DNA from 3 places in the Shinella sp. 20P9.1.1 genome. Region 2 is predicted to be linked to each of the others. Evidence: predicted binding sites of a transcription regulator. Region 2 holds the regulator's gene; each other region holds the start of a gene.
What was found. Region 2 encodes LexA, which represses DNA repair genes until DNA is damaged. Its sites were predicted from a motif close to TGTTCNNNNTGTGTTCNG; they were not measured.

Region 1: a site for LexA is predicted at 2,191-2,208, ahead of dnaE (DNA polymerase III subunit alpha). Genes of this name have one in related genera too.
Region 3: a site for LexA is predicted at 2,277-2,294, ahead of AC27VQ_RS16940 (putative DNA modification/repair radical SAM protein). Genes of this name have one in related genera too.

What each region holds. Positions count from the first base shown of each region.
Region 1 covers NZ_JBYOLC010000005.1:99,604-105,338, reverse strand. Annotated here, with positions in the region: gene AC27VQ_RS10555 (lipoprotein-releasing ABC transporter permease subunit) at 1-333, shown strand, start outside; gene AC27VQ_RS10550 (ABC transporter ATP-binding protein) at 343-1,029, shown strand; gene AC27VQ_RS10545 (VOC family protein) at 1,048-1,485, opposite strand; gene AC27VQ_RS10540 (hypothetical protein) at 1,531-2,109, opposite strand; gene dnaE (DNA polymerase III subunit alpha) at 2,468-5,735, shown strand, end outside.
Region 2 covers NZ_JBYOLC010000011.1:42,221-47,955, reverse strand. Annotated here, with positions in the region: gene AC27VQ_RS18680 (ComEC/Rec2 family competence protein) at 1-2,459, shown strand, start outside; gene lexA (transcriptional repressor LexA) at 2,594-3,322, opposite strand; gene AC27VQ_RS18670 (molybdopterin molybdotransferase MoeA) at 3,416-4,639, opposite strand; gene moaC (cyclic pyranopterin monophosphate synthase MoaC) at 4,639-5,133, opposite strand; gene trpC (indole-3-glycerol phosphate synthase TrpC) at 5,133-5,735, opposite strand, start outside.
Region 3 covers NZ_JBYOLC010000009.1:146,492-152,226, forward strand. Annotated here, with positions in the region: gene AC27VQ_RS16935 (UdgX family uracil-DNA binding protein) at 1-1,044, opposite strand, end outside; gene AC27VQ_RS16940 (putative DNA modification/repair radical SAM protein) at 1,044-2,273, opposite strand; gene AC27VQ_RS16945 (DUF982 domain-containing protein) at 2,394-2,648, shown strand; gene AC27VQ_RS16950 (BON domain-containing protein) at 2,737-3,228, opposite strand; gene AC27VQ_RS16955 (inositol monophosphatase family protein) at 3,299-4,078, opposite strand; gene AC27VQ_RS16960 (amino acid ABC transporter ATP-binding protein) at 4,090-4,827, opposite strand; gene AC27VQ_RS16965 (ABC transporter permease) at 4,827-5,519, opposite strand; gene AC27VQ_RS16970 (ABC transporter permease) at 5,516-5,735, opposite strand, start outside.

The sequences.
Region 1 (5,735 bases), on a different contig from region 2:
CTGCGCACCATGGGCGCCACATCGGGCTCCATCATGCGCATCTTCTTCATGACGGGGGCGGCCATCGGCACGGTCGGCACCTTCGCCGGCGTGCTGCTCGGCGTCATCGTCTGCCTCAACGTCGAGTCGATCCGCCAGTTCTTCTCCTGGATCTCGGGCACGACACTGTTCAATCCGGAACTCTATTTCCTCAGCCAGCTTCCGGCCGACATGAATGCCGGCGAGACGGTCACCGTCATCGTCATGGCGCTGGCGCTCTCCTTCCTCGCGACGATCTTCCCCGCCTGGCGTGCCTCCAAGCTCGATCCGGTTCAGGCCCTCAGGTACGAATAGGAATTCAGCATGGCAGCGCGCGTCGCTTTGGAACTCAAAGGCATCGAACGGCACTACGGCCAGGGCGAGACGGTGCTGTCGATCCTCAAGGGGGCCGATTTCACGCTCAGAAGCGGCGAGACGGTGGCGCTCGTCGCGCCCTCTGGCACCGGCAAATCGACGCTGCTGCATGTCGCGGGGCTGCTCGAAAAACCCGATGCCGGCGATGTGTTCGTCAACGGCCATTCCTGCGCTGGCCTGCCAGACGACCAGCGCACGGCGATCCGCCGCGGCGAGATCGGCTTCGTTTATCAGTTCCACCATCTGCTGCCGGAATTCACCGCGCTCGAAAACATCATGATGCCGCAGCTGATCGGCGGTCTCTCCAAGGCCGAGGCACGCGAACGCGCCGCGCAGCTGCTCGATTATATGCGCATCGGCCACCGCGCCGACCATCGCCCGTCCGAACTCTCCGGCGGTGAGCAGCAGCGCGTCGCCATCGCACGCGCGGTTGCCAATGCGCCGCTCCTGCTTCTGGCCGACGAACCGACCGGCAATCTCGACCCGGAAACCGCCGGCTACGTTTTCGAGGCGCTGGAAGCGCTCGCCCGCCAGTCCGGCCTTGCCGCGATGATCGCCACGCACAACCATGAGCTTGCCAGCCTGATGGATCGCCGCGTGACGATCGAGGACGGGCTCGTCAAGGAACTGGCCTGAAAGGCCCGTCGTTCGATATCACGCCGCGAGCTTAGCGGTTCCGGCCTTTCGTTCGACAAGCGCCCAGATGTGTCCGAACGGGTCGAAGATCGACGCCACGCGGCGGCCCAACATATCCACCTGCACTACATCTCGCGTCACGGCACCGGCTTCGATCGTCCGTTGCATCGTGCGCTCGATGTCGCCGACCGTCAGTGTGAAAATCGCGCTGACGGACCCGGCCGCCTTGGGGAAGAACGGCCCGCCATAGGACGGGTTTTCCTCGCGTCGCGGGTTTGATCCCGCGACGGCCACAGGCATCGTTCCGAAGCGCATGGCAAAGCCCGCTAGTACGCCTTCGATATGATAGGGTTCGACCACTACGGCGCCAAAGGCGACGACGTAGAAGTCCGCCGCCTCCTGTTCGCGCCCGTGCTCGACGAAGAGGGAAATTTCGATGCTGATCTCGTCGGTCATCGCGATTGTCCTTCCGTATCGCCGCCCTGCGGGCGGTGCCTGCGATCAGTTGTCCAGCCCGCAGATGGAGCGGGCGGTCTCGTCCTTCCAGTCCTTGAGCAAGGCGAACTGCGCCTGCCCGGAAACCGCGCCGCCGCTGGTCTTGCCCTTTCCGGTCAGCACGTTGAGGTCGCATTCCGTGCTGGCATTGGGGTCGAGCGTATCATAGGCCGAGTAGGTGTAGCCGGCGACGATGAAATCGAAATTTCGATAGGCGATGGTGAGCGACTGACGCCAGCGGTCGCGCCCGACCGAATCGTTCTTGGTCGTGATGGTGAAGGAGCCATTGGCGAGCGCCGCAAGTTCCGGCTCCTGGCCGTACATGGTGAGGTTGCCCCAGATGCTGTTCGGCAGCGGCAAAGCAAGCGTCAGGCGGTTCTCTTCGGGCTTGGCAAGATAGACATAGAGGCCGTTGTCGTCGCCGCTGTCGTCGCCCGGTGTGGCGATCACGGCCAGATCCGCCGTGCCGTCCTTGTTCCAGTCGCCGCTCGCCATGGCGACGATGCGGTCTGCCGGAAAGTCGGCGGCCATCGTTGCGGCAGGCAGAACAATCGAAAACACGAGGGCAGCGGCAAGCGACTTCATTTCATTTCCTCCATGGGGTTGGGCCGACCTTATTGCGCGTGAACGCGTCGGTCCAGAGGGGATGTGGAAAGCTGTTGACATGAGAACAAGAATAGAACAAAGTGAAAACATAAAAGGAAAGGGAGCCATAATGACCGATTTTCTTCGTGACTTTGCAGCATTCACCTCCATCGCCCTGTTCGTCGCCAGCTTCTCCGTCCTCCTCTTCGGAATCTGACGGTTCAGATCTCTCCACTGATCATTCCTGCCTGCCGCGCGTCCTTGGCGCGTGGAAAGCGGGTGCAAAGCCAAGAACCGTCTGGACGAGACGGGTCCGAATCCGTTTAAGCTCTTTCTTCTGATCGGAAGGAAGTTTGACATGGCGGAAGCGGCTCCAGTGACGGTTGGCGAGAAGATCGCCGAGACGCCCGAATTCGTGCATCTGCGCGTGCATTCGGCTTTCTCGCTGCTCGAAGGCGCTCTGCCGATCAAGAAGATCATCGGCAAGGCAACGTCCGACCAGCAGCCGGCAATCGCCATCACCGACACGAACAATCTGTTCGCGGCGCTCGAATTCTCGCAGAAGGCCGTCGGCGACGGCATTCAGCCCTTGATCGGCTGCCAGCTGTCGATCGATATGGAAGACGAGGGCGAGGGCGAAAGGCGCGGGGGGCAGGCGCAGCTTCAGAAGCTGCCGTCGATCGTTGTCCTTGCCGCGAGCGATGCCGGCTATGCGCGTCTCGTCGAGCTCGTCAGCCGCGCCTATCTCGGCGGTGAAAGCGGGCAGGCGGTTCGCATTGCCTATAGCTGGCTGGAAGCGGGCACGGACGGGCTGATCGCCTTGACGGGTGCGCGCGGCGGTCCCGTCGACATGGCCTATCTTGCCGGACAGCCGGCCGTAGCAAAAGCGCGGCTCGATGCGCTGAAGGCTGTGTTTGGCGATCGGCTCTATATCGAGTTGCAGCGCCACGGTCGTTACGACAAGTCGCATGAGCGGCGCATGGTGGAGCTTGCCTATGCGGAGGATGTGCCGCTGGTCGCCACCAACGAGCCGTTCTTCCCGTCACCGGACGACTACGATGCCCACGATGCGCTGATGGCGGTGGCGCACAATGCCATGGTGTCGGATGACAACCGGTTCCGCCTGTCGCCGGATCACTATCTCAAGAGCCGCAAGGACATGGCAAAGCTCTTTGCCGACCTTCCGGAGGCGCTGGAGAACACGGTCGAGATCGCAAAGCGCTGCTCCTTCGTGCTGAAGACGCGCGCGCCTATCCTGCCGCGCTTCACGGGGGCGACGGATGATCCGGAAGAGGCGGAGCGGGCGGAATCGGCAGAGCTGCGCCGCCAGTCGGTGGAGGGGCTGGAAAGCCGCATGGCGCTGCTCGGCCTGTCGCCGGGCTATACGGAACAGGATTACCGCGAGCGGCTGGATTTCGAGCTCAGCGTCATCGAGCGCATGAAGTTTCCCGGCTACTTCCTCATCGTTGCCGACTTCATCAAGTGGGCCAAGCAGCATAATATTCCCGTCGGGCCGGGCCGCGGTTCGGGCGCGGGTTCGCTCGTCGCCTATGCACTCACCATTACCGACGTCGATCCGTTGCGCTTCTCGTTGCTTTTCGAACGCTTCCTCAATCCGGAACGCGTTTCGATGCCCGACTTCGATATCGACTTCTGCCAGGACCGCCGCGAAGAGGTGATCCGCTACGTGCAGCAGAAATACGGTCGCGAGCAGGTGGCACAGATCATCACCTTCGGTTCGCTGCAGGCGCGCGCGGCCCTGCGTGACGTCGGCCGCGTGCTCGAAATGCCCTATGGCCAGGTCGACAAGATCTGCAAGCTCGTGCCGAACAATCCGGCCAATCCGACGCCGCTCTACAAGGCGATCGAAGAGGAGCCGAAGCTGCAGGAAGAGGCGGAGAAGGAGCCGGTCGTCGCCCGTCTGCTCGATATCGCCCAGAAGATCGAAGGTCTCTACCGTCACGCCTCCACGCATGCCGCCGGCATCGTGATCGGCGATCGGCCGCTGTCGCAGCTTGTGCCGATGTACCGCGATCCGCGCTCCGACATGCCCGTCACCCAGTTCAACATGAAGTGGGTGGAACAGGCCGGCCTCGTGAAATTCGACTTTCTCGGCCTGAAGACGCTGACTGTCCTGAAGACCGCCGTCGATTTCATTCGCAAGCGCGATATCGAGGTCAAGCTCGAAAGCCTGCCGCTGGATGATCAGTTGACCTACGAGATGCTGTCGCGCGGCGAGACGGTCGGCGTGTTCCAGGTGGAAAGTGCCGGCATGCGCAAGGCACTGATCGGCATGCGGCCGGACTGCATCGAGGATATCATCGCGCTCGTGGCGCTCTACCGCCCCGGCCCGATGGAGAACATCCCGGTCTATAACGCCCGCAAGCACGGCGAGGAGGAGATCGAATCGATCCATCCGACGATCGACCATCTGCTCAAGGAAACGCAGGGCGTTATCGTTTACCAGGAACAGGTGATGCAGATCGCCCAGGTTCTCTCGGGTTATTCGCTCGGCGAGGCCGATCTCTTGCGCCGCGCCATGGGCAAGAAGATCAAGGAGGAGATGGACAAGCAGCGCGCCCGTTTCGTCGACGGCGCGGTCAAGAACGGCGTTTCCAAGCCGCAGTCCGACCTGATCTTCGACCTGCTCGCCAAATTCGCCAACTACGGCTTCAACAAGTCGCACGCCGCCGCTTACGCCATCGTCTCCTACCAGACTGCCTATCTGAAGGCGCATTATCCGGTCGAGTTCCTGGCCGCGTCGATGACTTACGATATGTCCAACACGGACAAGCTGAACGATTTTCGGCAGGATGCCGGCCGTCTTGGCATCGCCGTCATCCCGCCATCGGTGCAGACGTCCTTCGCGCATTTCGAGACGGGTGAGAACCGCATCTATTACGCGCTCGCCGCCATCAAGGGCGTGGGCGAGGCGGCGGTCCAGCATATCGTCGAGGTGCGCGGCACGACGCCGTTCAAGAACCTCGAGGACTTCTGCACGCGCATCGATCCGAAATTCGTCAACCGCCGCGTCTTCGAAAGCCTGATCGTCGCCGGCGCCTTCGATTGCTTCGGCCATGATCGCGCCGCCATGATCGCCGGCCTCGACCGCCTGCTGGGCGCGGCCCAGCGCGCGCAGGAGAACAAGACGAGCGGGCAGGGCGATATTTTCGGCATGGGGGCGGCGACGGGGCCGGAGGTCATCACGCTGCCCTCCTACACGCCCTGGCTGGCGTCGGAAAAGCTTCACCGCGAATTCCAGGTGCTCGGCTTCTTCCTCTCCGCCCATCCGCTCGATACCTACGCACCGCTTCTCGCGAAGATGCGCGTGCAGACCTTTGGCGATTTTTCCGCTGCCGTGAAGCGCGGTGCGACGGCCGGCCGCCTTGCCGGCACGGTCACCTCCAAGCAGGAGCGCAAGACCCGCACCGGCAACAAGATGGGCATCGTCGCCTTCTCGGACTCGTCCGGCCAGTTCGAGGCCGTGCTGTTTTCCGAAATGCTCAACCAGTACCGCGATCTGCTGGAGCCCGGAAAATCGCTGGTCCTGACCGTGCAGGCGGAAGAGCGCCTGGAGGGCATCGGCCTGCGCATCCAGACGCTGCGCTCGCTGGAGGAAGAATCGC
Region 2 (5,735 bases):
ATGTCTCATCGCCACCGGCAGTGCTCGAGGATGGTGCACGTCCGAAAGCGCCGCTAGCCACTCTGGGGCGGATCGAAGGCCGCCTTCGCCACGTCCTCCTGCCGTGGCGAGACGTGCACGCCGCCTTTGCGGAGGAGCGGGCACACGGCCATTTCTTTCTCTTCGTGCCGGTCTTCCTCGGCGCGGGAGCAGCACTCTGGTTTGCGGCTATCTCCAATCCCTCCGTTCTCGCCCTCCTTTTCATCGCTTTCATCACCTTCTGGCCTGCCTGGCGCCTGCGACACCGGGAAGACTGGCGAGCGCTTGCCGCAGGCGCTGCGTTTCTCGTGCCCATCGGCATGCTGCTGGCGGCCTTCGAAAGTGCCCGGCTCGACACCGTCCTGCTCGATGCGCCCGTGACCACCGAGATCACCGGCCGCGTGCTGTCGCGCGAAAGCGACGGGCGAGGTGCAATCCGCTATCGCATTGCCCTTACGGCGACACGCGATCCCACCTTGAAACGTGCGCCTGATGTGGTGACGGTTCTCGCCCGCAACAGGCACGAACCGATCGTGATCGGCGACGGCATTGCTGGCCGCGCGCGGCTCAATCCGCCCTCCGGTCCCGCATTGACGGGGCTCAACGATTTTGCCTTCGACGCCTATTTCGCCGGCACCGGGGCGGTCGGCTATTTCTACCAGGCGCCCGAACGGATTGCAGCGGCGCCGGCCGGTCTGGAGGAGCGGATCCGGCAGGAAATCGCGACGTGGCGCAACAATCTGACCGAGCATATCCGTAGCCGGATCGATGGCGATGCCGGCGCGATCGCCGCCGCCTTGGTGACGGCCGAACAGCGTGCGATCAGCCCGGAAACGGTGGAGGCGTTGCGGCAGGCGGGGCTTGCCCATGTGTTGGCGATTTCCGGGCTGAACATGGTGCTTGCGGCCGGCACATTTCTTGTCGGCGCACGCATGCTGATGGCACTGATCCCCGGCTTTGCCGAGCGATATCCGGCAAAGAAAATCGCCGCCGTCGGGGCGCTCGTCATGGTGACGCTCTATATACTCGTGTCGGGTGGGGCACTTTCGGCGGTGCGTTCGTGGATCATGATCTGCGTCATGCTCGTCGCCGTGCTGTTCGGACGGTCGGCGATCAGCCTGCGAAATGTCGCCCTTTCGGCCATCCTCATTCTGGTGGTCACGCCCTCGGCCATCACCAATCCCGGTTTCCAGATGTCCTATGCCGCAACGCTGGGGCTCGTCGCCGGCTATGCGGCATGGCGCGAGCGGCCGGTGAAACGGGAAGGCCGGGGCGGCATGTTGCGGGCCGCCGGCGGTTCGACCGGCCGCTTCCTTGGCGGATTGATGCTCTCCTCGCTGATCGGCGGTTTTTCGACGCTGATCTATTCGATCGGCCACTTCAACCGGATTCCGGCCTACGGGTTGGCGGGCAACCTCCTCACCATGCCCGCCATCAGCGCCATCGTCATGCCGTTCGGCCTTGTCGCCGTGCTGCTGATGCCCTTCGGGCTGGATGCCATTCCTTTCGCCATCATGGGCAAGGGGATCGAGTGGATGATCGCCCTGTCCAACTGGGTCGCCAGCTGGAAGGGCGAGATCGTCACCGGCCGCATTCCGCCTGCCGCCTTCCTGCTGATCGGTTTTGGCGGCGGGCTCGTCTGCATCCTGCGCACACGCCTTCGCCATGCCGGTACATTGCTCGTGCTGATCGGCATTGCCATCGCATTCTGGCCGGGTGATCCCGTAAGACCCGAGGTCCTGATCTCGGAGGACGGTCGCCTCGTTGCTATCCTGCGCGACGATGGCGTTGCGACGAACCGTGCCCGTCCGCCGGATTTCGTCTACGCGCAATGGCGCCGGGCCCTGCGGCTGGGCGACGTCGTCAAGCCGACGATGAGAAAGACCGCCGGTTTGACAGTTGAAGAGGAAGCTACCGCTGTCGAAACCGCGAAAAAGCGAAAATCGTCACGCCACCGGGCAAACCGCGAAAAGGCGAAAGCGGCCATGGCGTCTGCGTTCGACGCGGCAGCAAGCCAGGCGGGTTTCATCTGCGAGACGAAGGCTTTCTGCGTGGCTGTTTCACCAAACGAATGGCGCATCGTCACGCTTGACGACGTCGCATTTCTTGGCACGGCCTGCGACGCCGCAGACGTCGTCGTCACGCAGGCGCCGCTTCGGACCGCCGCTTGCCGCTCCGGCGCAAGGCTCATCACCGCTCGCCATCTTCGGCGCACCGGCGCCCTGGAAATCATCCCCGGCGAAGAGGAAAATGCACCGTTCATACTGGAAGCCAGCATAATACCAGCTATCGAAACGCTGGATCGCCCGTGGTCGCGCCATCGGACTTATGATTGGCGAACCGGAACGTATACGAGTGGCAACGCAGAGGGAGAACGCCCTCAACGCGATACTCAAGGCGAAATCAATGAAACCGACGCAGCCATTTCGAGCGACTTCTGAATTGAGCAGCTGAGTTGGCCGGCAGCATAAACCATTTCCTGAACCAAAAGCTCCCGCACCTTCACCTCGAAGGCCGCACAGTCCATGAAAGCTAATGCCCTCGGGGCACTTACGACGTCTCGAGTTTGGCCTGGTTAGTTGTAGCGCCGAATAAGGCCCACAAGCTTGCCCTGGATTTTGACGCGATCCGGACCGAAGATGCGGGTTTCATAAGCAGGGTTTGCGGCTTCCAGCGCAATCGACGCACCCTTACGGCGGAAGCGCTTCAGCGTGGCTTCTTCATCGTCGACGAGGGCTACGATGATTTCGCCGGGATTGGCACTGCTGGTATCGCGAATGATGACCGTGTCGCCATCGAAGATGCCGGCTTCGATCATCGAATCGCCCTTCACCTCGAGCGCATAGTGATCGCCGACGCCGATCATTTCGGCCGGGACAGTGATATCATGCGTGTTGTTCTGGATGGCGGAGATCGGCACGCCGGCGGCGATGCGGCCCATGACAGGTACGGAGACCGAGGAGGGCATGAGATCGGACTGCGGTGTTGCGACACGCTGGGAGGGCGCCGGCGCCATCGGTTGTTTGCCGCGGCTGCCTTCTACGACGGTGGGTGAGAACCCACGGCGGGGCTGCTGGATCGGTGAATAGGCCTCGGGAAGCTTGATGACTTCCAGTGCCCGCGCCCGGTTCGGCAGGCGGCGGATGAAGCCGCGCTCTTCAAGCGCCGTGATGAGGCGATGGATGCCGGATTTGGAGGCCAAATCCAGGGCATCCTTCATCTCGTCGAAAGACGGCGGAATACCGGATTCCTTCATACGCTCGTGAATGAACAGGAGCAGCTCCTGTTGTTTGCGCGTCAGCATGGTCTCTCCACCGAGAATCGTGAAACAAATCCAGAACAGACACTATCTGTTCCATTTGTGTTCCGCAAGGGGCTGCTGAAACAATAATACTGTTCAGGGGGGTGGCTGGCGTACCATAAGGACGTCGCAAGCAACGCCGGCTTCGACGGAGGGCGCGTTCGGCGGGCGGATGAGCAGGCCTTCGGATTCCGCGAAGATTCGCATCATCGAAGAATCCTGCTTGTCGAAGGGCGTCACCTGCAAATCTCCATCCGGCCCGCGGGTGATGCGGGAGCGAATGTAGTCCTGCCGGTGGTCGTTTTCCTTGACCGGCACGGCGGTGACGGCCTTGTAAACGCGGTCATTCGCCGGCAGGCGGGCGAGGCGGCGCGTCAGCGGCTCCAGGAAAAGCAGCGCGCAGACGAGGCTGGAGACGGGATTGCCCGGCAGGCCGACGATCTGGATATCGCCAAGGCGGCCGACCATCAGCGGTTTTCCGGGACGCATGGCGATGCGCCAGAAATCGAGTTCCATGCCGGCTTCGCCGAGCACCGGCTGCACGAGATCGAAATCGCCGACCGAGGCGCCGCCGAGTGTGACGAGCACGTCGATATCCAAGGCAAGTGCCCTCTGCACGGCCTCGAGGATCGCCTTTTTATCGTCGCCGACAATGCCGAGGTCGATGATCTCGGCACCGGAAGCGCGCGCGATGGCGGAGACGCCATAGGTGTTGGAGGCGATGATCTGGCTTGTGCCGGGCGATGTGCCGGGCGTGACGAGTTCGTCGCCCGTAGCGAGCACGGCGATGCGGGGGCGGGCGTAGACCGTGAGCTCGGCGTGGTTCATCGCAGCGGCGACGGTGAGACGGCCGGCATCGAGCATATCGCCGGCCTTGAGCAGCACGTCGCGTTCCGAAAAATCCTGGCCGCGCGGGCGGATATGGCGGCCTTTGGGCGTGAGGAAGGTGGTGCGGATGCGTCCATCCTCCAGCTTCTCCGCGTCTTCCTGCAGCAGAACGGTATCTGCGAAGGCAGACATTGGCGCGCCGGTGAAGATGCGCACGGCCTCGCCGGGGCCGGCTGTGCCGTCGAAGGCATGGCCAGCCGCGGAGGTGCCGACGACCTTGAGGATCGATCCGAGTTCGGCGATATCGGCGTGGCGAACGGCATAGCCGTCCATGGCGGAATTGTCGAAAGGCGGCTGGGTGAGGCGGGCGGCGACGTCTTCAGCCAGCACGCGGCCGTCCGCTTCATGAAGCGAAACCTTTTCCGTCCGTTGCGTGGGCTTGGCCGCGGAAAGCAGGCGGTCGAGGGCGTCGGCAACGGGGAGGAGGGACATCAGAGATCTCTGCGTTTGTAATCACCGGAGCGGCCGCCGGACTTTTCGGCAAGGCGCACGCCGCCGATCTCCATCTCGCGGTCGGCCGCCTTGGCCATGTCGTAGATTGTGAGGCACGCGACGCTGACGGCGGTCAGCGCCTCCATCTCGACGCCGGTGCGGCCGGTGAGCTTCGCCATGGCCTCGATGCGCAGGCCGGGCAAGGCGCGATCCTCACGGATATCCACCGTCACCTTAGTCAGCATCAGCGGGTGGCAGAGCGGGATGAGATTGGACGTCTGCTTGGCGGCCATGATGCCGGCCAGTCGTGCCGTGCCGATCACGTCGCCCTTCTTGGCGTCGCCCTTGAGGATCAGGTCGAGCGTTTCCGGCGCCATGCGGATGAAACCTTCGGCCACGGCAATGCGCACGGTCTCGGCCTTGTCGCCGACATCGACCATGTGCGCCTCGCCGGAGGCACCGATATGGGTGAGCGTGCGGCCGTTTTCGGCCATCATTCCGCCGCCAGCATGCCGGCGGAGCCGGTCAGCAGTTCGCGCGTTGCTGCCGTCACATCGACCTTGCGCATCAGGCTTTCGCCGACGAGGAAGGTGGAGATGCCGACCTTGCCGAGGCGCGCACAATCGGCATGGGTGAAGATTCCGCTTTCGCCGACGAGCAGGCGATCGTCCGGCACCATGCCGGCGAGCTTTTCGGAAACGGCGAGATCGACTTCGAAGGTGCGCAGGTTGCGGTTGTTGATGCCGACGAGCTTGGACTTGAGCTTCAGCGCCCGTTCCATCTCTTCTTCGTCATGCACCTCGATCAGCACGTCCATGCCGAGCGAGAAGGCGGCATCTTCCAGCATCTTGGCCGTGTCGTCGCTGAGCGAAGCCATGATGAGCAGGATGCAATCCGCACCCCAGGCGCGGGCTTCCAGCATCTGGTAGCTGTCGAACATGAAATCCTTGCGCAATGCCGGAAGCGCGCAGGCCTCGCGGGCGGCGGTCAGGAATTCCGGCGCGCCCTGAAAACTCGGCGTGTCCGTGAGCACGGAGAGGCAGGCGGCACCACCGGCCTCATAGGCCTTGGCAAGGGCCGGCGGATCGAAATCCGG
Region 3 (5,735 bases), on a different contig from region 2:
CACTTTTCCGGCCGGGCCGACAAAGGGACGGCCGGCAAGGTCTTCCTGATCGCCCGGCTGCTCGCCGACCATCATCATCACCGCCGCCTCCTGCCCCTCGCCGAAGACGGTCTGCGTCGCCGTGCAATGCAGCGGGCAGCGCGTGCAGCGCCGGGCCTCTTCGCGCAGGCTTTCCAGCGTGCCGGCTTCAGCAAAACCGGCGGACGGCATTGCCTGTGCCAAATCCTGAAGCCGGTAGTGAAAGGCCGGCGGATCGCTGGCAGCACGCTCGGCCATGGCGCGAACATTGGCTTCCGCATTGGCGATCAGTTCGGGAATGAGGGCCGCCTCGGGCAAGTTGCGCCAGTATTTCTTCGGCATCTCCGCCTGCATAGCCCTAGTCTTCAGCCGCGCCGGATTGAAGATACTGGCATAATAGGTGCGCCAGAGCGCGTCCGTGGGATCGCCGTGGCCAGGATCCTCGCCCGGCCGCATGTCGGCGATCAGGCTTTCGCCATTCCAGCTCGCCGTGCCCTTCGGCGTTGCGATGATCCAGTCCATATCGGCGAAGCGGCGGCGAAAGAACGGCGCGGTGCGCGCGACGACGAAATGCGTCGGCTCGAACCAGGCGAAAAACCGTCGGCGGCCTTCCACCTCCCCTGCGATTTCCTTGAACCGCACGAAGGCCGTCATCTTGTGGCTGTCACGCGCGACGTTCTTGGCCAGCAGCCGCGCCCAGGCGACATCCTTGTCCGCCGTCAGTTCCAGCAGGCGCCGGTCGGATTGCAGGCGCCAGAGCAGGCGGTAGAGCAGATGAAAGCGCCCCGGATCCGTGTGGCATACGACGGCCTCGGCAAGCGGCAGGAAGGCCTGCGGCACCACGAGCGGGGGTGCGGCGGCATCAGGCACCGGCAGCTCCGGCAATGTGCTGGCCTCGAAGAGTTCTATGTCGCCTTGGATGCGCCAGTCCACCTCGCGCGGCGAGACGCCGGCTGTGGCAAGCGCGCGGGCGGCATCGCGCCATTCGGAAAAATCACCGCGGGCGAGAAGCGGGATCGTCCACATCACAGCAACGAAAGCTGTTCCGGCTTGCGCGCGAAGAGCGTCTTCAAGTCGGCGCGGTCGGCGAGCTTCAGTGGCGTCCAACCCTCCGCCTCGATGAACGCCTTCACCTTGCGCACGGAAACGCTAAGCCGCGCCAGATCTTCCAGCCGCAGGCGGCGGAAACGGCGGCTGGAGAGGATGGCATCGACCGTCTTCGTGCCGAAGCCCGGCACGCGCAGCAGGGTCTCCTTCGCCGCCCTGTTGACGTCGACGGGGAAATCCTGCCGGTTGGCGAGCGCCCAGGCGAGCTTGGGGTCCATGTCGAGATCCAGCATGCCGCCGGTCGCCGCGGTGATCTCGTCGACGCCGAACCCGTAGAAACGATAGAGCCAGTCGGCCTGGTAGAGCCGGTGTTCGCGCACCAGCGGCGGCTTGATCAGCGGCAATGCCCGCGAGGCATCCGGAATGGGGCTGAAGGCGGAATAGTAGACGCGCTTCAGGCCATAGCTGCCATAAAGCCGGGCGCTGGTCTTTAGGATGGTCGCATCGTCAGCGCCATCGGCACCCACGATCATCTGGGTGCTCTGGCCGCCCGGCACGAAGCGTTTGCGCCGCTTGGTCTGCAACGTCGGTTCGTCTGCCGCCTCGATCTTGCGGCGCAGATCCCCCATGGCGCGGCGAATGCCCTCGGGGCGCTTTTCCGGCGCGAAACGGCCGATACCCGCATCCGTCGGGAGTTCGATATTGAGCGACAGGCGATCGGCATAGAGCCCCGCCTGCTCGATCAGTTCGGGCGACGCGTCGGGGATCGATTTGAGATGGATATAGCCGCGAAAGCCGTGCACCACGCGCAGGTCCTTCGCCACCTTCACCATTTCGCCCATCGTATGATCGGGCGAGCGGATGATGCCCGACGAGAGGAACAGGCCCTCGATATAGTTGCGCCGATAGAATTCCAGCGTCAGCCAGACAACCTCGTCCGGCGTGAAGCGGGCGCGCTCCACATTGCTCGACGAGCGGTTGATACAATAGGCGCAATCGAAGATGCAGAAATTGGTGAGCAGGATCTTCAAAAGCGAAATACAGCGCCCGTCCGGCGCATAGGCATGGCAAATCCCCGCCCCTTCGGTCGAGCCGAGGCCGCCTGATACCACGGAGTCGCGCTTGACGGTTCCACTCGACGCGCAGGAGGCATCGTATTTGGCCGCATCAGACAGGATGGCCAGGCGTTGCTGCAGCGATTTCTTCATATTTGTTCACTATATGTTCTGTAGCGCTCTGTCAATCCGAGGCGTGCGGAAACCACAGTCGATGGAACTTTTCACGCCATCCCTGATTGTAGAGGAAGGAACATCGAAACGAGGTTCGTCATGGAAAGCGCTCACAATTGGCCGATGCCCGTCGTGGTGACCAACGACGAAGCACAATCGTTCGTGGTTGTTCGCAGCTCACTGGAAGCGGCCGCCTATCTCTTGGAATTCTGGCCCAAGCAGCATGGCGCCGCGTTCTTCAATGCCATCCGTATCTGTGCGGATGCTCTCGATGGCGACGTGGAGGACGGTGATGTGCGCGACGCCTTCCTGGCTGCCGCCTACGACGCGAATATCGCAATCACCGTTCACTAGAAGCGTTCTTTGTTCACACCCACGGCGCCCTGGACGAACGAGGCGACCCGACAGTTGATGCCGGGCCGGCAGCATTTCATCCGTGTGTCTATTCGTCCATATCCCGCGGCATATGACTATCGACGCCGCGCGTCATGAGGTTCTCGGCCGTTACCGCGCGCACGCCTTTCACCCGGCGGACAAGGCCGATCAGGCGACGGCGGTCTTCCTCGCCATCGACGGAACCATCGAGATCGGCAATCCCGCCGCGGATCGTGATTTCCAGAGAATCGAGATCGAATCGCCCGTCTTCTTCGAGCAGTTGCGCGATGCGCTCCTCGAGATCGTCGTCGGCAATCGTGTCCGCCTCTTCGTCGGAGAACGGCAGCGGGGCGCCATCAACGTCCCGCAGTTCGGGATCGCCGGAAATCTCGATGCCGTTGTTGTCCGACTGCTCGAGATTGGCGCCCGCGGTGCCGTAGGGCGCGTTCCTGCCAGCCCCACTGCCATCGCTGTCCGCATAGGGCCAACCGTCGCGGGTGTCGCGCTGTTCGTAATCCCGGAAATCGTCTTCGCGAGAGGCTTGTTTGCGGTCGCCCATTGCTTTGCTCCATCGGTTTTGAATGATGGAGCCGAACTGCACTGGGCAGCGCTTTGTTCCGCCTCGCGCTTCAGCCCGCCGCAAGCGCCGTGAGCGCCTGCGCATGCAGTGCCGGATCACCCGCCGCGATGACGCAGCCCTTCCAGCCGAGATCGAGCGGACCACCCTGCCAGTCGGTGACGATGCCGCCTGCGCCTTCGATGATAGCGGTCGGGGCAAAGAGGTCATAGGCGTCGAAGCCGGCATCGACGGCCAAATCCGTGCGGCCGCGCGCCAGGCAGGCATAGCTGTAGCAGCTGCCGCCGTATTGCGTGAACTGCACGGAATTGTCGAGCCGTGCGAAGGGCGCACGGTCGGCCTCGGGCACGAAGCGGGGGTTGGAGGAGGTCATATAGGCATCGGCAAGTGCGGTGCCCTTGCGGCAGCGGATCGGCTTGCCGTTGTGCCAGGCGCCTTGGCTGGAAATGCCGGTCAGGCGCTCGGCGGTGGCGGGAAGGTCGATGACGCCGAGCAAAGGCTTGCCGCCATGCGCCAGCGAAATCAGAGTACCATAAACGGGAATGCCGGCGACCCAGGCGGCGGTGCCGTCGATCGGATCGAGCACCCAGACGAATTCGGCATCCAGCCGTTCGCTGCCATATTCCTCACCCATGATGCCGTGATCGGGGAAGGCGGTGCGGATTTGTTCGCGCAGCCGGGCTTCCACCGCGCGGTCGGTGGCGGTGACGAAGCTCGCATCCTGTTTCAGGTCGACGCGTGGCGCCTCTTCGGCTGCGGCCAGAAGCAAGGCGCGGGAGCTGTCGGCGATTTTCTCGGCGAAGGCGAGGAAGGTTTCGGTACTGTCGGTCATGGCTGCTCTACTCAATGGGCAAGGATCTGTCCGAGGAAGGTGCGGGCACGCTCGGACTTGGGGGCTGCGAAGAATTCGGCGGGGGTGGAGACTTCGACGATCTCGCCCTGGTCCATGAAGACGATGCGGTCGGCGACGGAGCGGGCAAAGCCCATCTCGTGCGTTACGCAGACCATCGTCATGCCCTCGCGTGCAAGATCGGTCATCACGTCGAGCACTTCGGAAATCATTTCCGGGTCGAGCGCTGAGGTCGGCTCGTCGAAGAGCATGACCTCCGGGTTCATGCAGAGCGCGCGGGCAATCGCGACGCGCTGCTGCTGGCCGCCCGAAAGCTGTGAGGGATATTTGTGCGCCTGATCGGGAATGCGCACGCGGTTGAGATACTTCATGGCGACGGCTTCCGCCTCGGCGGTCGCCATCTTGCGCACCAGGCGCGGCGCGAGCGTCAGGTTCTCCAGCACGGTCATGTGCGGGAAGAGGTTGAAGCTCTGGAACACCATGCCGACTTCGCGGCGCACGAGATCGATCTTCTTCTCGTCGTCGGTCAGCTCCTCGCCGGCAACCATGATGCGGCCGCTGTCATGCTCCTCGAGCCTGTTGATGCAGCGGATCATGGTGGATTTTCCCGAGCCCGAGGGACCGCAGACCACGACCTTCTCGCCCTTGGCGATCGAGAGATCGACATCCTTCAGCGCGTGATAGGTGCCGTAGAACTTGTTCATCTTTTCCAGGACAATGATATCGGCCATCAGGTCTTTCTCACATGGCGGTTCGCATAGGTCTCGATCAGCGTGAAGCCGGTCTGGATGATCCAGACGAGCACGAGATAGATGATCGTCGCGGCGATGAAGATCTCGTAGGGGGCGAAGGTATCGGCCACGATGGTGCGGGCGACACCCGTCATTTCCATCAGGGTCACGGTGGAGGCGAGCGCGGTCGATTTCAGCATGGAGACGATCTCGTTGCTGTAGGCGGGCAGCGCGAGGCGCACGGCGAGCGGAGCGGTGATGCGGGTCGTACGCTGGAACTTGGAAAGGCCGAGCGCCTTGCCCGCCTCAACGAAGCCCTTGTCGACACCGAGCACGCCGCCGCGCAGGATTTCCGAGACATAGGCCGCCGTATTCAGCGACAGCGCGATGACCGAGCACCAGTAGGGCTCGCGCAGGATCGGCCAGAGGATGCTCTGCCGGATGAAGCCGAACTGCGGCAGGCCGTGATAGATGACGAAGAGCTGCACGAGCAGCGGCGTGCCGCGGAAGAAGTAGATATAGGCCTTGGCGGGCCAGGAAAGCCACGCCCGCCGCGACAGGCGCATCAGCAGGATGCCGACGGCAAGGATCAGCCCGAACAGGGTGGAGACGGCGAGCAGGTTGAGGGTCAGCCCCAGGCCCTGCAGGATTTTCGGCAGACTGGTGGCGATCAGCGAGAGATCGAAGCTCATCGGGCACCTCTGAGATGACGGTTTGCGCGCCGCTCCAGCCAGCCGACGATGAGCGTGATGACCGTGGTCATCGCCAGATAGATCAGGGCGACGGTCATGTAGAGCAGGAAGGGACGGTGGATGAGCGAGTTCGCCATCTTGGCCACGAAGAGGATTTCCTCCAGCCCGATGATCGAGACGAGTGCCGTATCCTTCATGATGGACAGCATGTGATTG